Regions from separate parts of the Bradyrhizobium sp. UFLA05-112 genome, predicted to be linked through region 3. Evidence: riboswitches for the same ligand, from Rfam matches in the RefSeq annotation. Region 3 holds a riboswitch; each other region holds the start of a gene.
The links. Region 3 has a riboswitch for cobalamin ahead of SO180_RS03430 (DUF1636 family protein). Riboswitches for the same ligand answer to the same signal wherever they lie in the genome.
Positions count from the first base shown of each region.

Region 1: another riboswitch for cobalamin. It lies ahead of SO180_RS08750 (ribonucleoside-diphosphate reductase subunit alpha); the one in region 3 lies ahead of SO180_RS03430 (DUF1636 family protein).
Region 2: another riboswitch for cobalamin. It lies ahead of metE (5-methyltetrahydropteroyltriglutamate--homocysteine S-methyltransferase); the one in region 3 lies ahead of SO180_RS03430 (DUF1636 family protein).
Region 4: another riboswitch for cobalamin. It lies ahead of metE (5-methyltetrahydropteroyltriglutamate--homocysteine S-methyltransferase); the one in region 3 lies ahead of SO180_RS03430 (DUF1636 family protein).

Region 1 covers NZ_JBANBK010000011.1:15,745-19,305, reverse strand. The annotation lists gene SO180_RS08750 (ribonucleoside-diphosphate reductase subunit alpha) at 1-2,308, opposite strand, end outside; cobalamin riboswitch at 2,432-2,647, opposite strand; gene SO180_RS08745 (glycosyltransferase) at 2,767-3,561, opposite strand, start outside.
Region 2 covers NZ_JBANBK010000011.1:45,952-49,512, forward strand. The annotation lists partial or broken gene metE (5-methyltetrahydropteroyltriglutamate--homocysteine S-methyltransferase) at 1-1,412, opposite strand, end outside; cobalamin riboswitch at 1,518-1,743, opposite strand; gene prpB (methylisocitrate lyase) at 1,776-2,699, opposite strand; gene prpC (bifunctional 2-methylcitrate synthase/citrate synthase) at 2,711-3,561, opposite strand, start outside.
Region 3 covers NZ_JBANBK010000003.1:206,043-209,603, forward strand. The annotation lists gene cobW (cobalamin biosynthesis protein CobW) at 1-844, opposite strand, end outside; gene SO180_RS03430 (DUF1636 family protein) at 841-1,215, opposite strand; cobalamin riboswitch at 1,309-1,526, opposite strand; gene cobO (cob(I)yrinic acid a,c-diamide adenosyltransferase) at 1,567-2,202, shown strand; gene SO180_RS03440 (cobyric acid synthase) at 2,210-3,561, shown strand, end outside.
Region 4 covers NZ_JBANBK010000024.1:76,291-79,851, forward strand. The annotation lists gene SO180_RS16420 (TauD/TfdA dioxygenase family protein) at 1-726, opposite strand, end outside; cobalamin riboswitch at 1,235-1,459, shown strand; gene metE (5-methyltetrahydropteroyltriglutamate--homocysteine S-methyltransferase) at 1,566-3,561, shown strand, end outside.

The DNA.
Region 1 (3,561 bases), on a different contig from region 3:
CGATCGCCATGACGTTCGAATTGCGCATGCCGCCTGCCACTATCTTCTTGCGGAGGCGATCCCAGTCAAGCGTCGAGAAGCGATCGACATCGAGCCCGCCGCGCGAGTCGGCAACGAACTGGATAGAGTCGAGCGGCAAAATGCCCTTCGACCACAGCGAGCCCTCGAAGCTCGGATAGCGGCCGCGCTCGGTGGCGAGATCGGAGGATGCCTCGATGGCGTGGAAGGAGATCGCTTCCATGCTGATGTCGGCGAAAGCGATCGCCGCTTCGGACGCGATCGGGATACGCTGGACCTGAAGTGCCTCCTGGTACCCCATCAGGCCGAGCCCGACCGGCCGATGGCGCATGTTGGAGCGGCGCGCCTCAGGGATGGTGTAGAAATTGATGTCGATGACGTTGTCGAGCATACGCACCGCCGTCGTCACCGTCCGCTTCAGCTTGGCCTGGTCGATACCGTTAGCTCCGACATGGGCGAGCATGTTGACGGAGCCGAGATTGCAGACCGCGACCTCGTCGGCAGAGGTGTTCAGCGTGATCTCGGTGCAGAGGTTCGAGGAATGGATCACACCCATGTGGCGCTGCGGCGAGCGCAGGTTGCAGGGGTCCTTGAAGGTAATCCAGGGATGGCCGGTCTCGAACAGCATGGTCAGCATGCGGCGCCAGAGGTCGGTCGCACGCACGGTCTTGAACACACGCATGCCACCGGCCTTCACCTTGGCTTCATAGGCCTCATAGGCCATCTTGAAGGACGTCCCATACAGATCGTGCAAATCGGGCGTCTCGTCCGGCGAGAAGAGCGTCCACTCGTCGTCGGCGTCGACGCGCTGCATGAACAGGTCCGGCACCCAGTTGGCGGTGTTCATGTCGTGGGTGCGGCGGCGGTCATCGCCGGTGTTCTTGCGCAGATCGAGGAATTCCTCGATGTCGACGTGCCAGGTCTCCAGATAGGCGCAGACCGCGCCCTTGCGCTTGCCGCCCTGGTTGACGGCGATCGCGGTGTCGTTGGCCACCTTCAGGAACGGGATGATGCCCTGGCTTTCGCCGTTGGTGCCCTTGATGTGGGCTCCGAGGCCGCGCACCGGTGTCCAATCGTTGCCAAGGCCGCCGGAGTACTTTGCGAGCAGCGCATTGTCCTTGATCGACTTGAAGATGCCATCGAGGTCGTCCGATACGGTGGTGAGGAAGCAGGACGACAGCTGCGGGCGCAGCGTGCCGGAATTGAACAGCGTCGGCGTCGAGCCCATGAAGTCGAACGACGACAAGAGATCGTAGAACTCGATCGCCTTGGCTTCGCGGTCGATCTCTCGAATTGCCAGGCCCATCGCCACGCGCATGAAGAAGGCCTGCGGCAGTTCGATCCGCTTGCCTTGCTGATGCAGGAAATAGCGGTCGTACAGCGTCTGAAGGCCGAGGAACTGGAAGTTCAGGTCTCGCTCAGGCTTCAGCGCCGCGGCGATGCGGCCGAGATCGAAGCGGGCGAGTTCGGGATCGAGCAGTTCGGCTGCGATGCCGACCTTCACATAGGCCGGAAAGTATTCGGCATAGTGCGTCGCCATATCGCCCTGCGAGGCCAACGTCGTAACGCAATGGACATGCGACAGCACCTCGCCGCGGAGCTTGTCGAGCAGCAGGCGTGCGCTGACATAGGCATAACTCGGCTCCTGCTCGACCAGCGTGCGCGCGGCCATGATCGAGGCCAGCGCCAGCTCGTCCTGGCTGATGCCGTCGTAGAGATTGCGGGTGGTCTCGGCCAGCACGGGGGCTGCGGAGACGCCGTCGAGACCGGCGCAGGCCTCATTGATGATCAGTTCGAGCCGGCGCGTGTCCAGACCGACGCGCGAGCCGTCCGGCAGCGTGACGTGAAGGATCGGTGCGGCGATGGGCGCCGGCTGCGCGGCCGCTTCCTCGGCGCGCTGGCGGGACCGTTCCTCGCGGTACAGCACATAGGCCCGGGTGACCTTGTGGTGCTCGCTGCGCATCAAGGCGAGTTCGACCTGATCCTGCACATCCTCGATATGAAAGGTGCGCCCCTCACCTGCGCGGCGCATCAGGGCTGCTATGACTTCGGCCGTCAATTGCTCGACGCTCTCGTGAACGCGGCGCGAAGCAACCGCAGTGCTGCCCTCTACCGCGAGGAAAGCCTTGGTCATTGCGACCGCGATCTTGGCGGAATCGAACGGCGAGACCTTCCCGTTGCGGCGGATGATCTGCATGGCCGGCTCGCTGGAAGCAGCCGCAAGTGACTGTGGACGCAACTGGATGATGGGTGCGGAAGCGGTGTCCGCGTCGTGCAGGTTCAGTGACATCAAAGGGCCCCGTGATGCGCGCGTTGTGTTTGGACGGGGCGATAAGGAAGGACGCTGCCGGAACGCCGGCAGACGTGTTGCCGGACGGTGCGTGCAAGCGACCGCCGGGACACCCCGCCCGTGGACGTTCAGATCTTCACGGCAGGTCTCCTGGCTCGCAGGTCGTTGCTTGCTTCCTGTCTTCCCGGCGCGGCGCACCAGTGACGTTGTCCGGAAGCAGCTCGCTGCTGACAGTTGCGGGGGCAGCGCCGGAATTCCGCACCAAAGGCGCAGTTCACCGGCTTCCCTCTTAGCCACTACATCTTGCGATGCAGCAGGACCGTGACACCCATATATGGAGATATTCGAGGCAAGCTGTCAATGATTGTTTTCATGGGGGGCGCACGCGGACGGCCATCCCCAATCAGTTATCGAGTATTGACGAGCTCAAGCATGCTTCTGATAGGTCGCCACCATAGTCAATTCGCACAGCCGGCTAATGCTCTCAATCCTTGCTCATAGCCAGAAAGCATCTTACGCGCGTCGAGGCTTCTCTCGGCGCCGGCTCTCGCAGCTTGCTTCATCCCTTTGAGGAAATTCCGATCGAGCGCAAGCTTTTCAATTCTATTGGCAAATTCGCAAATCTGTCGCGGCTGGCAAAGAAAGCCGTTTACGCCATCCTGTATGAGCTCTGGCAGTCCACCAACGGCGGAAGCAATAACTGGAACCCCGAGCGCGAGCGCCTCTAACACGACGACCGGCCGACCATCCAGCCGCGAAGGCAGCACGAGCACATCGTATGATGCAATCCATGGACGAACATCTTCAACCTCCCCGATGAGATGGAAGCGACCGCCGAGATTTGCCCTTACAAGAGCACTTTCAATGCTAGAGCGAAGCGCCCCGGCTCCAGTCATTACAAAGTGGATTGGCAAGTGCGATAGTTTCTGTGCGACCTCGACAAAAGCCAAAGGATCCTTTTCCTCGGACCATCGCCCCGAAAAGCCGACGATAAGCTCTTCCGATGTCGCGCTCAGTCGATCCACCACGGAAGCGTCTCGTGAGCTTGGCACGTACCTGTCGAGGTCGATCCCGCTGGAGATCTGCTGGACGCGATCCGAAGACACTCCCGCATCCTTCAGGAACCGTAACACCTCTCGATTTTCCACGAAATTTAGGTCGATGAGCTCAGCATATTTCCGATTGCTTCTTGTGTGACCGACCGTGTTGAACAGCATATCGGCTACTTTCAGCGTCGGAAATTTCGCACGAAG
Region 2 (3,561 bases), on a different contig from region 3:
CTTGGCATGCGCGGCGCGGGCATTGCGCACGTCCGCGGTCTGCGGGAACGAGCCGATCGTCGTCGTCGGGAAGGCCGGAAGGCCAAAGCGCTTGCGTTGGATCTCCGCGCGGCTCGCAAAAGCGCTGGTACGACGGCGCATGGCGTCGTCGATCGCCGCCATGCGTTTGGCGACCGCCGCGTCGTGGATCTTGGGTGAGATCTGGCGGGCTTTCGCGGCCTTGTCCGAAGCGGCGAGGGCATCGGCGACGCTGTCATCGCCTGCGAGGGCCCTCGCTAGCGTGGACAGCTCCGCGATCTTCTGCACCGAGAAGGCAAGCCAGCTCTTGACGTCGGGATCGAGGCCGGTCTCAAGCTCGAGATCGATCGGCGTATGCAGCAGCGAACAGGACGGCGCGATCTGCACGCGGCCGGGGCCGAGCCTGGCAATGATCGGCTTGTAGCGGTCGATCAGCGCCGACAGGTTGGAGCGCCAGACGTTACGGCCGTCGATGACACCGAGCGAGATCACGAGGTCGGCGCGGGCGCCGGATTCGACCTGGCTCAGCTGCTGCGGCGCGCGGATCAGGTCGACGTGCAGCCCGGCTACCGGGAGCGCCAGAGCGGTTGCAAGGTTGTCGCCAATCGCGCCGAAATAGGTGGCGAGCATGATCTTGACGTTGGGCACGTCCTTGGCGAAGCGCGTATAGGCGCGCTGGAGTGCGTTCCGCTCGATCTCATTGAGATCGAGCACCAGGCAAGGCTCGTCGATCTGGACCCATTCAGCGCCGCGCTTGGCGAGCTCCTGGAGAACGTCGACATAGACGGGCAGCAGGCCATCGAGCAGCGAGATTGGATCGACCGCCGCGTCATGGCTTTTGCCGAGCTTCAGGAAGGTGACGGGACCGACCAGCACCGGACGGGTCTGATAGCCGAGCGCCTTGGCTTCATCGTACTCCTGGATCACCTTGCGCGAGGAGAGCTTGAAGGTCTGGCCCTTGTGAAATTCCGGAACCATGTAGTGGTAGTTGGTGTCGAACCACTTGGTCATTTCCTGCGCTGTTGCACCTGTCCATGATGGGCGTGACCGCAACTCGCGTCGTGTGCGTCGCCCTGTGATCCGCGTGCCATCGCGAAATAGGTCTTGAGCGAGACCAGGCCGCCCTTCCAGCCGTAGGCATCGGGGATGGCGCCAACCATGACGCTGGTGTCGAGCACCTGGTCGTAAAGCGAGAAATCGCTCGACGGGATGATGGTTGCGCCGAGCGATTTCTGGCGAGCCCAGTTGGCAGCACGGAGCCCGGCTGCGATTTCGAGAAGCTCCTGCTCGCTGATCTTGCCGGCCCAGAAGGCTTCGAGCGCGAGCTTGAGTTCGCGGCGTGGCCCGATGCGGGGCGTGCCGAGTGTTGCGACTGGAAGTGAAAGAGAAGTCATAGCTTTAACCCCATTGTGGTGGGGGCAAAAGGCCATGGCGGATGCAGGCAGGGCAGCCGCAGATGCGGCAGCTGCTTGGCGTACCACCGGGACACCCCGCCCGTGGACGATTATGTTGTCGGGGGCAGGTCTCCTGGCTCGCGGGTCGTCGCCTGCATCCTGGCCTTCCCAAAGCACGTGCTTCAGTGACACTTTTGGATGCGAGCTCACCGCTTACAGTTGCGGGGGCAGCGCCGGCATTGCGTCAGTCCGAATGGACCGGGAGCGCACCGGCTTCCCTCTTAGCTCCGGATCAAGTGGGACCCGGAGAACCTCGACGATTCCGATTATCTGGAAGAGAGGGGGGCGTCAACCTCTCGCCGTTCACTTGCGCTGCGGCATACCGGACGGAACGATTGTTTGAATGATCGAGGCATCCAAAGCTTCGTAATTGTGTAATCCGATTGTCGCGTAGAGTTCCGCGCGCGTCTGCATACGGTCGACGAGCTTATGCGTGCCTCCATCACGCGAAATTGCAGCATAAAGTTCTGCTTGCGCTTTGTTCGCCACGCGCAACGAGGACACGGGCCAGATCACCATGGCGTAGCCCATCGCCTCGAACTCCGCGGCTGTGAAGAACGGCGTCTTTCCGAATTCGGTCATATTGGCGAGCAGGGGTAAGCCAGGCATACGCTCGGCAAAGGCGCGGAACATCTCGGCAGTGTTAAGCGCTTCGGGGAAGATCGCGTCGGCACCCGCCTCCATATAGAGTTTGGCACGGGCAACGGCGCCATCGAGGCCTTCGCTTGAGGCCGCATCGGTCCTGGCGATGATCACGAGATTGCGACGAGCTTTTGACGCGGCTGCCACTTTGGCTGCCATATCATGTGCATCGGCAATTTTCTTGTCGTTCAAATGACCGCATTTCTTCGGCAAGATCTGGTCTTCGAGATGAAGCGCAGCTGCGCCGGCATCCTCGAACACGCGCGTGGCATGCATGACGTTGAGTGCCTCGCCGTAGCCGGTGTCCGCATCGACGAGAAGGGGCAGGCCCGACGCGCGGACGATCTGGCGGATGAAGAAGGCAACTTCATCAACGGTGATGATCCCGAGATCGGGCAGGCCCATCGATGCTGTCATCGCGGCACCCGAGAGATACAGCGCCTCGAAGCCGGCCGCTTTGGCCTGGAGCGCCGCCATGCCGTTATGCGCGCCAGGAAGCTTCAGAATGCCCGGCTGCTTCAGGAACGCGCGGAAGCGGAGCCCGGCAGGCTCTTGCGGCAGATCGGCGGCAACGAGATAGGGCATCTGGCAGTTCCTCAGGCGGCGCGGACCGACGAGCGCAATCCGCTGCGCTGTTCGAGCGGCACGAAAGTCAGATTCTCCGGACCGACGTAATTGGCTGACGGACGGATGATCTTGTTGTCGATACGCTGCTCGATGATGTGGGCAGCCCATCCCGACGTGCGGGCGATCACGAACAGCGGCGTGAACATCGCGGTCGGCACGTCCATCATGTGATAGGACACCGCGCTGAACCAGTCGAGATTGGCGAACATTTTTTTAGTCTCCGCCATCACGGCTTCGATCCGGTCGGCGATCTCGAACATCTTCATCGAGCCGGCCTCGCGCGACAGGCGGCGCGCGACTTCCTTGATCACCTTGTTGCGGGGGTCGGCGATCGTATAGACGGGGTGGCCAAACCCGATCACGACTTCCTTGGCAGCGATCCGGCGGCGGATGTCGGCGTCGGCCTCATCGACGTCACCATAACGCTTCTGCACCTCGAAGGCGACTTCGTTGGCGCCGCCGTGCTTCGGCCCGCGCAACGCGCCGATCGCGCCTGTGATCGCCGAGTACATGTCGGCGCCCGTGCCGGTGATCGAGCGAGCCGTGAAGGTCGAGGCGTTGAACTCGTGCTCGGCGTAGAGGTTGAGCGAGGTGTGCATGGCACGGACATGCGAGTCCGACGGCTTACGGCCGTGCAGAAGATGCAGGAAGTGTCCGCCGATCGTGTCATCGTCGGTCTCGACGTCGACGCGCCGGCCATTCTGGGCGAAGTGGTGCCAGTACAGCAGCATCGAGCCCAGCGAAGCCATCAGGCGATCGGCGATGTCGCGGGCGCCAGGATGGTTGTGGTCGTGTGCTTCCGGCAGCACGCAGCCGAGCG
Region 3 (3,561 bases):
CGTTCTGCTCGCGCGCCAGCCGTTGCACCGAGGCGATCAGCGCCTCGACGTCGACGACCTCAGGCAGATCGATCACGACGGAGTTGAAATCATTGTGCTCGTGATCGTCCTCGCCGTCGTGATGCGAGGGGCGCGCGGCGAGATCATCTTCGGCCGCCGCCTCAAGACCGAGGATCACGCGCAAGTCCACCGCGCCGTCGACGACCGGCAGCATTGGAACGGGGCGCGGCATTTCCGCCGCGATCGCCGCCTTCGCTGCTTCGAGTCCCGCCGCGCCGGCAAGATCGGCCTTGGTCAGGAGCACGATATCGGCGCAGGCGATCTGGTCCTCGAACACCTCCGACAGCGGCGTCTCGTGATCGAGATTCTCATCCGCCGCGCGCTGCGCCTCCACCGCAGCCGGATCGGGCGCGAAGCGTCCGGCCGCGACAGCCTCGGCGTCGGCGAGCGCAATCACGCCGTCGACCGTGATGCGTGAGCGGATCTCCGGCCAGTCGAACGCTTTCAGCAGCGGCTTCGGCAAGGCCAGCCCCGACGTTTCGATCAGAATATGATCCGGCCTCACCCGACGTGCGAGCAGTTGCTCCATCGCCGGAATGAAATCGTCGGCCACGGTGCAGCAGATGCAGCCATTGGCGAGTTCGACGATGTTTTCCTCCGGGCAATTGGCATCTGCGCAGGATTTCAGGATCTCGCCGTCAACACCTTCGCTGCCGAATTCGTTGACGAGCACCGCGAGCTTCTTGCCGTTGGCATTGCTGATCAGATGCTGGATCAGCGTCGTCTTGCCTGATCCCAGAAAACCCGTGACGACCGTGACCGGGACTTTTGCGAGCGTGTTCATTCGGCGGCCTCCGGCACGACGGCGATGGGGGGAATGCGGGCAAGCGATTGCTTGCGGAAGATTTCGGGGCGGCTGCGCCATGGCACGATGCCGTCGGGCGCAGCCGCGTAAGCCGAAGCGCCTGCGATCACATCGTTCGCATTGGCATCCGACAGGCGGCCGTAGACGTAGGACCATCGGCCCGGCGCGCTGAGTGCGACCGAGCAGCCCTGGCTACACGCCGAGAGGCATTCGACGGGAACCAGGTTGACGCCTTCGGGCACGCCGGCCTCGAGGATCGCGGCATGCAGCCGTGCGCCGGGCGTGGCTTCACCTTCGCCGGGTGTCTGCCCGGCGCGGCAGGTGATACAAACGTGAAGTGTGACGGCCATCGCCCCTTCCAGGATATCTGCGGGAGGCGATGAGGCGCACGAACCGCTCGAAAGAGGGTCCGTTTCCCCGTCGCGGAACACCCCGTCCGCCGGTCCAAAACAGTCGCGCTGGCAGGTCTCCCGGCTTGCGGAGCAGGGTATTTCCCTTCGATCCCCGCCTTCCCGATCCCATGGGATCAGTGGCTTCGGGCATCTCTCCGGTCACGGTCGCGGGGGCGGCTGCTTTTCGAACACGAATCTTGCCGATTCGAGCCCTATCGCATTCCCTCTTCGCCTGTCGTAGGACAGGAACCAACACTGGCCCACCATTTGCCCATGGCCGCCACTTGTCAAGCCGAAGGACCATTTCAGATGACGCCTGAACCGGATACCCCAGCGGTGCAAGACACCGACGCCCGGCATGCCACGAAAATGGCGAAGAAGAAGGTTGCCCGCGACAAGATCATGGCGACCAAGAGCGGCGAAAAGGGGCTGATCATCGTCCATACCGGCGCGGGCAAGGGCAAGTCCTCCTCCGCCTTCGGCATGATCGTTCGTTGCGTCGCGCATGGCTTCCCTTGCGCGGTCGTCCAGTTCATCAAGGGCGCCTGGGATACCGGCGAGCGCCGCCTGCTCACCGGGCATTTTGGCGATCTCTGCCAGTTCCACGCCATGGGCGAAGGTTTTACCTGGGAGACGCAGGACCGCGCCCGCGACATCGCCGCGGCGAAGGCCGGCTGGGAGAAGGCGAAGGAGCTGATCCTCGACCCCAATTTGCGCATGGTCGTGCTCGACGAGATCAACATCGCAATGCGCTACGACTATCTCGATATTGCCGAGGTCGTCGACTTCCTGAAAACGCAGAAGCCGCCGCTGACGCATGTCGTCCTCACCGGACGCAACGCCAAGGACGAGCTGATCGAGATCGCCGATCTCGTCACCGAGATGACGCTGGTGAAACATCCGTTCCGCTCCGGCATCAAGGCACAAGCCGGCGTCGAGTTCTGAGACTTCGATGGCGCGCGCATTGATGATCCAGGGAGCGGGCTCGGACGTGGGCAAGTCGCTCGTCGTCGCGGGCCTTGCGCGTGCCGCAAAGCGCCGCGGCCTGCGCGTGCTTCCCTTCAAGCCGCAGAACATGTCGAACAATGCGGCGGTGACCGTCGATGGCGGAGAGATCGGCCGCGCGCAGGCGCTCCAGGCGCTCGCCGCCGGCGTCGAGCCGCACACCGACATGAATCCCGTGCTGCTCAAGCCCGAGACCGATGTCGGCGCGCAAGTCATCGTCCAAGGCAAGCGCATCGCCACCGCGCGCGCCCGCGACTACGCGGCGATGAAGCCGACGCTGATGGGCGCCGTGCTCGAAAGCTTCGAACGGCTGAAGACGCGCGCCGATCTCGTGCTGGTCGAAGGCGCCGGCAGCCCGGCCGAAGTCAATCTGCGCAAGGCCGACATCGCCAATATGGGCTTTGCCCGCAAGGCTGATGTTCCGGTGGTGCTGGTCGGCGACATCGACCGCGGCGGCGTCATCGCGCAGCTCGTCGGCATCAAGACCGTGATCGATCCTGACGATGCCGCGATGATCCAGGGGTTCGTCATCAACAAGTTCCGCGGTGATCCCACGCTGTTCGACGACGGCTACCGGCTGATCCAGGACAAGACATCCTGGCGCGGCTTTGGCGTGCTGCCCTGGTTTAACCGCGCCGGCGAATTGCCGGCCGAGGATGCACTGGGATTGGGCGACGCGCGAAGGCCCGGCAGATGCAAGATCGCGTTTCTGGCGCTGTCGCGGATCGCCAATTTCGACGATCTCGATCCGCTCAAGCTCGAACCAAACGTTGACCTCGTGATGGTCCGTCCCGGCGAAGCCATCGCGGGCGACGTACAGCTCGTCATCATCCCTGGCTCGAAATCGACGCGCGGCGACCTCGCCTTCCTGCGCGCGCAAGGCTGGGACATCGATCTCCTCGCACATCACCGCCGCGGCGGGCACGTGCTGGGTGTCTGCGGCGGCTACCAGATGCTCGGCCGCAGCGTGGATGATCCCGAAGGCATCGAGGGCTCGACCGGCGCGACAGCCGGCCTCGGCCTTCTTGAGGTGACGACGGTGATGTCGCCGCAAAAAACGCTGACGCGCGTCACCGCGCGCCATGCCGGGACCAGCGAGCCGATTGACGCTTACGAGATTCACATTGGCCGCACCGATGGGCCGGATCGCGCGCGTCCCTTCGCGATGCTCGATGGTGCACCGGAGGGCGCCATCTCCAGCGATGGGCGCGTGCACGGCAGTTATCTGCATGGGCTGTTCACGTCGGACGGTTTCCGCAAGGCGTTCCTCGCGCAGCTCGATATTCCCACGACAGACCA
Region 4 (3,561 bases), on a different contig from region 3:
ATTTTCGAGAGCCGTAATATGAGACTGAAAGACATCAAACAGCTTTTGGCCGTCGTATTTTGGGATACCAACGAAATTTTGCACCAGAGCGCCGAGCACCAGCGCGCGTTCGCCGGTCTCGGGGTGCACGCGCACCACAGGATGCTCAGTCTGATAGATCGTCCTAGTGAAGACTTCGTCCAAGTGCTTTTTGTCGAGCTCGCTGACACGGTCCAGTATTGCGTAGTCAAAGGAGTTGCTGTGAACGGCCCAAAGCTTGTCTGCAAGCCGCTGCAACGGCGGTGCTAGGTCGAGGTAGGCCGCAACGGTGTTTGACCAGGCTGTGTCGCCACCGAAGGGTGGTATTACAACGCCTCGTAGCACCGCAATTTTGGGGTAGGCATCGACGAAGGTTCCATCGGTGTGCCACAAGTCGGCCCGGCTACCGGCGCGGGCAGAGTCAAGCTCGATGATCGACCTCGTTCCCATTATGGCACCGAGCGTTGGATGAGGTGCCAGACTTCCAAAACGAAGTGTAAAGCGCTCCTGCTCAGCATCGTCGAGATGACCCTGGTCGCGGAAGAAAATAACCTTGTGCTCCAGCAGCAGCTCATTGATCGCGGCGATCGTCTGGTCCGGCAAGTCTCCCGACAGCTTGACGTTTCGGATCTCTGCGCCGATGCGCGCTGCGCGTTTGACGATGTCGGCACGAGGAATGATGCTATCCGACGATACGGCTGCATCCATGGTGACACTCTCCAATTTGCAGCAACAGCGACGAGCTCTTCTTGTGCTCTTGAGGCGACCTCGTAAAATTGACCGGGTCTGTCAGTTCGATCAATTCCTAGTATTGGTAGTTGACCGATCCAAAATGCCTTGCACTTCGCTGGGACGTTGATGCAGATGTTGCAGTTCGGTGCCGACGAACAAGAAAACCGTCCGCGTTGGAATCGACAACGACGCTCCTCAAGGTCTCGTTGGCCGAGATCTATTTTGCTTCCTTCGTACTGTTCGATCGATGGCGATCTTGACGGCGGCGGAGGTCGACGCCATGAAGGTATAAGACGCACTTTACGACGCACTCGCACGTGTTAGGCGCGAGCTCGTCGAGCAGATCCTGCCGCGTGAAGCTTTGCGCGACGATTGCTCCGGACAGATGCGAAGGGCTCGATGCTTTCTTCGTTAAGACAGACCTGCCCGGCCAGAAGCCGCAGCAAAGGTAATCCGCAGAGGTTGACGTTACCCCTCTGGTGCAGATAATCGAAGTTGTCGAGGTTCTCCAGATCTCTCTTGATCTGGTGCTAAGAGGGAAGCCGGTGCGTCCTCGATCCGTTCAGGATTGAATCAATGCCGGCGCTGCCCCCGCAACTGTAAGCGGCGAGCCCGCATCCATACGTGTCACTGAAGCAGGCGCTTCGGGAAGGCCGGATGCAGGCGATGACTCGCGAGCCAGGAGACCTGCCCCGACAACATAATCGACCACGGGCGGGGTGTCCGGTGGTACGCCAAGCAGCAGGGCGTTTTCGCGGCCCTCCTGCCTGCGTCTCCGCCATAGCCTTTGCTCCAACCACAATGGGGTTAAAGCTATGTCTCTTCCCTCACTTCCTGTCGCAACCCTCGGCATGCCACGTATCGGGCCACGCCGCGAACTCAAACTGGCGCTCGAAGGCTACTGGGAGGGCAAGATCAACGACCGGCAGCTTCTTGAAGCTGCGGCCGGCCTTCGTGTCGCTAACTGGGCACGGCAGAATTCGCTTGGCGTCACCGTCATCCCATCGAATGATTTCTCACTCTATGACCAGGTTCTCGACACGAGCGTCATGGTTGGCGCGATTCCTAAAGCGTACGGCTGGGAGGACGGTCCGGTCTCGCTGACAACCTATTTCGCCATGGCACGGGGCTCGCAAGACCAGGAGCACGACGGTCAAGCCCATCATGGCCATGGCGCCGCTGCGCAGGAAATGACCAAGTGGTTCGATACCAATTACCACTACATGGTGCCCGAATTCCATAAAGGTCAGACCTTCAGGCTTTCCTCCCGTAAGCCGATCGAGGAATATGAGGAGGCGAAAGCCCTTGGCTATCAAACACGGCCTGTCCTGATCGGACCAGTCACCTTCCTTAAGCTCGGCAAGAGCGCCGACTTGGCGTTTGATCCGATTTCGCTGCTCGATAGTCTCGTTCCGGTCTATGTCGAGGTCCTCCAAGAACTGGCGAAACGTGGAGCCGAGTGGGTCCAGCTTGACGAGCCCTGCTTGGTGCTCGATCTGGACGAGACCACACGAAGCGCGCTGCAGCGTGTCTATCGGCGTTTCGCCAAGGAGGTGCCCGGCATCAAGATCATGCTTGCCACTTATTTCGGTGCAATTGGCGACAATCTGGCGACAGCTCTGGGGCTGCCAGTCGCCGGATTGCACGTCGATCTGGTCCGCGCTCCTCAACAATTGAGCCAGATTGAACCCGGCGCCCGCGCGGACCTCGTGATTTCACTCGGCATCATCGATGGCCGCAACGTGTGGCGCGCCGACCTGTCGGCACTCGTGGAGCGGTTCAGGCCCGTCATTGCAACGTTCGGCAAGGATCGCGTGCAGCTGGCGCCGTCCTGCTCACTCCTTCATGTCCCAATCGACCTTGAGCTGGAGACCGATCTCGATTCTGACGTAAAGAGCTGGCTTGCCTTCTCGGTTCAGAAGATCGGCGAGCTCGCGACCTTGGCAAAAGCGCTCGCGGTCGACGGAAAGGTCGTTGCCGCCGCGTTTGCCGAATCGGACTTTGCGGCGACGGCCCGCCGAGCTTCGCCAAAGATCCATGACACGACCGTTGCCCAGCGTACGGCGGCGATTGATGCGGTTATGCGCCGCCGCAATAGCGCTTTTGAGAGCCGCGCCGAGGTTCAGCGCAAGCGTTTCGGCCTGCCGCTTTTCCCAACGACCACGATCGGGTCGTTCCCGCAGACGGCAGAAGTCCGCACTGCTCGCGCCGCGCGTGCCAAGGGAAAGTTAACGGACGCGCAATATGAACAATTCCTGAAGGATGAAACGGCTCGCGCCGTCCGATGGCAGGAAGACATCGGACTCGACGTGCTCGTACACGGCGAGTTCGAGCGCAACGATATGGTCCAGTATTTCGCTGAGCAGCTCTCCGGGTTCCTATTTACTAAGCACGGCTGGGTGCAATCTTATGGCTCCCGTTACGTTCGCCCTCCGATCTTATTCGGCGATGTCTCCCGGCCGAAGGCGATGACCGTCGAATGGTGGAGCTACGCGCAATCGCTGACCAGGAAGCCTATGAAGGCCATGCTTACGGGGCCGGTGACGATCCTGAATTGGTCGTTCGTCCGTGACGACATTCCGCGCAGCGAGGCCTGCCGTCAGATCGCGCTCGCGATCCGGGACGAGGTCGCCGACCTCGAAAAGGCGGGCGCGACCATGATCCAAATCGATGAGGCAGCGCTACGCGAAGGTTTGCCGCTCCGTCGATCCGACTGGAAGGCCTATCTCGACTGGGCCGTGGAGAGCTTCCGCATCTGCTCCTCTGGTGTTGCCGACGCAACGCAGATCCATACCCATATGTGCTATTCGG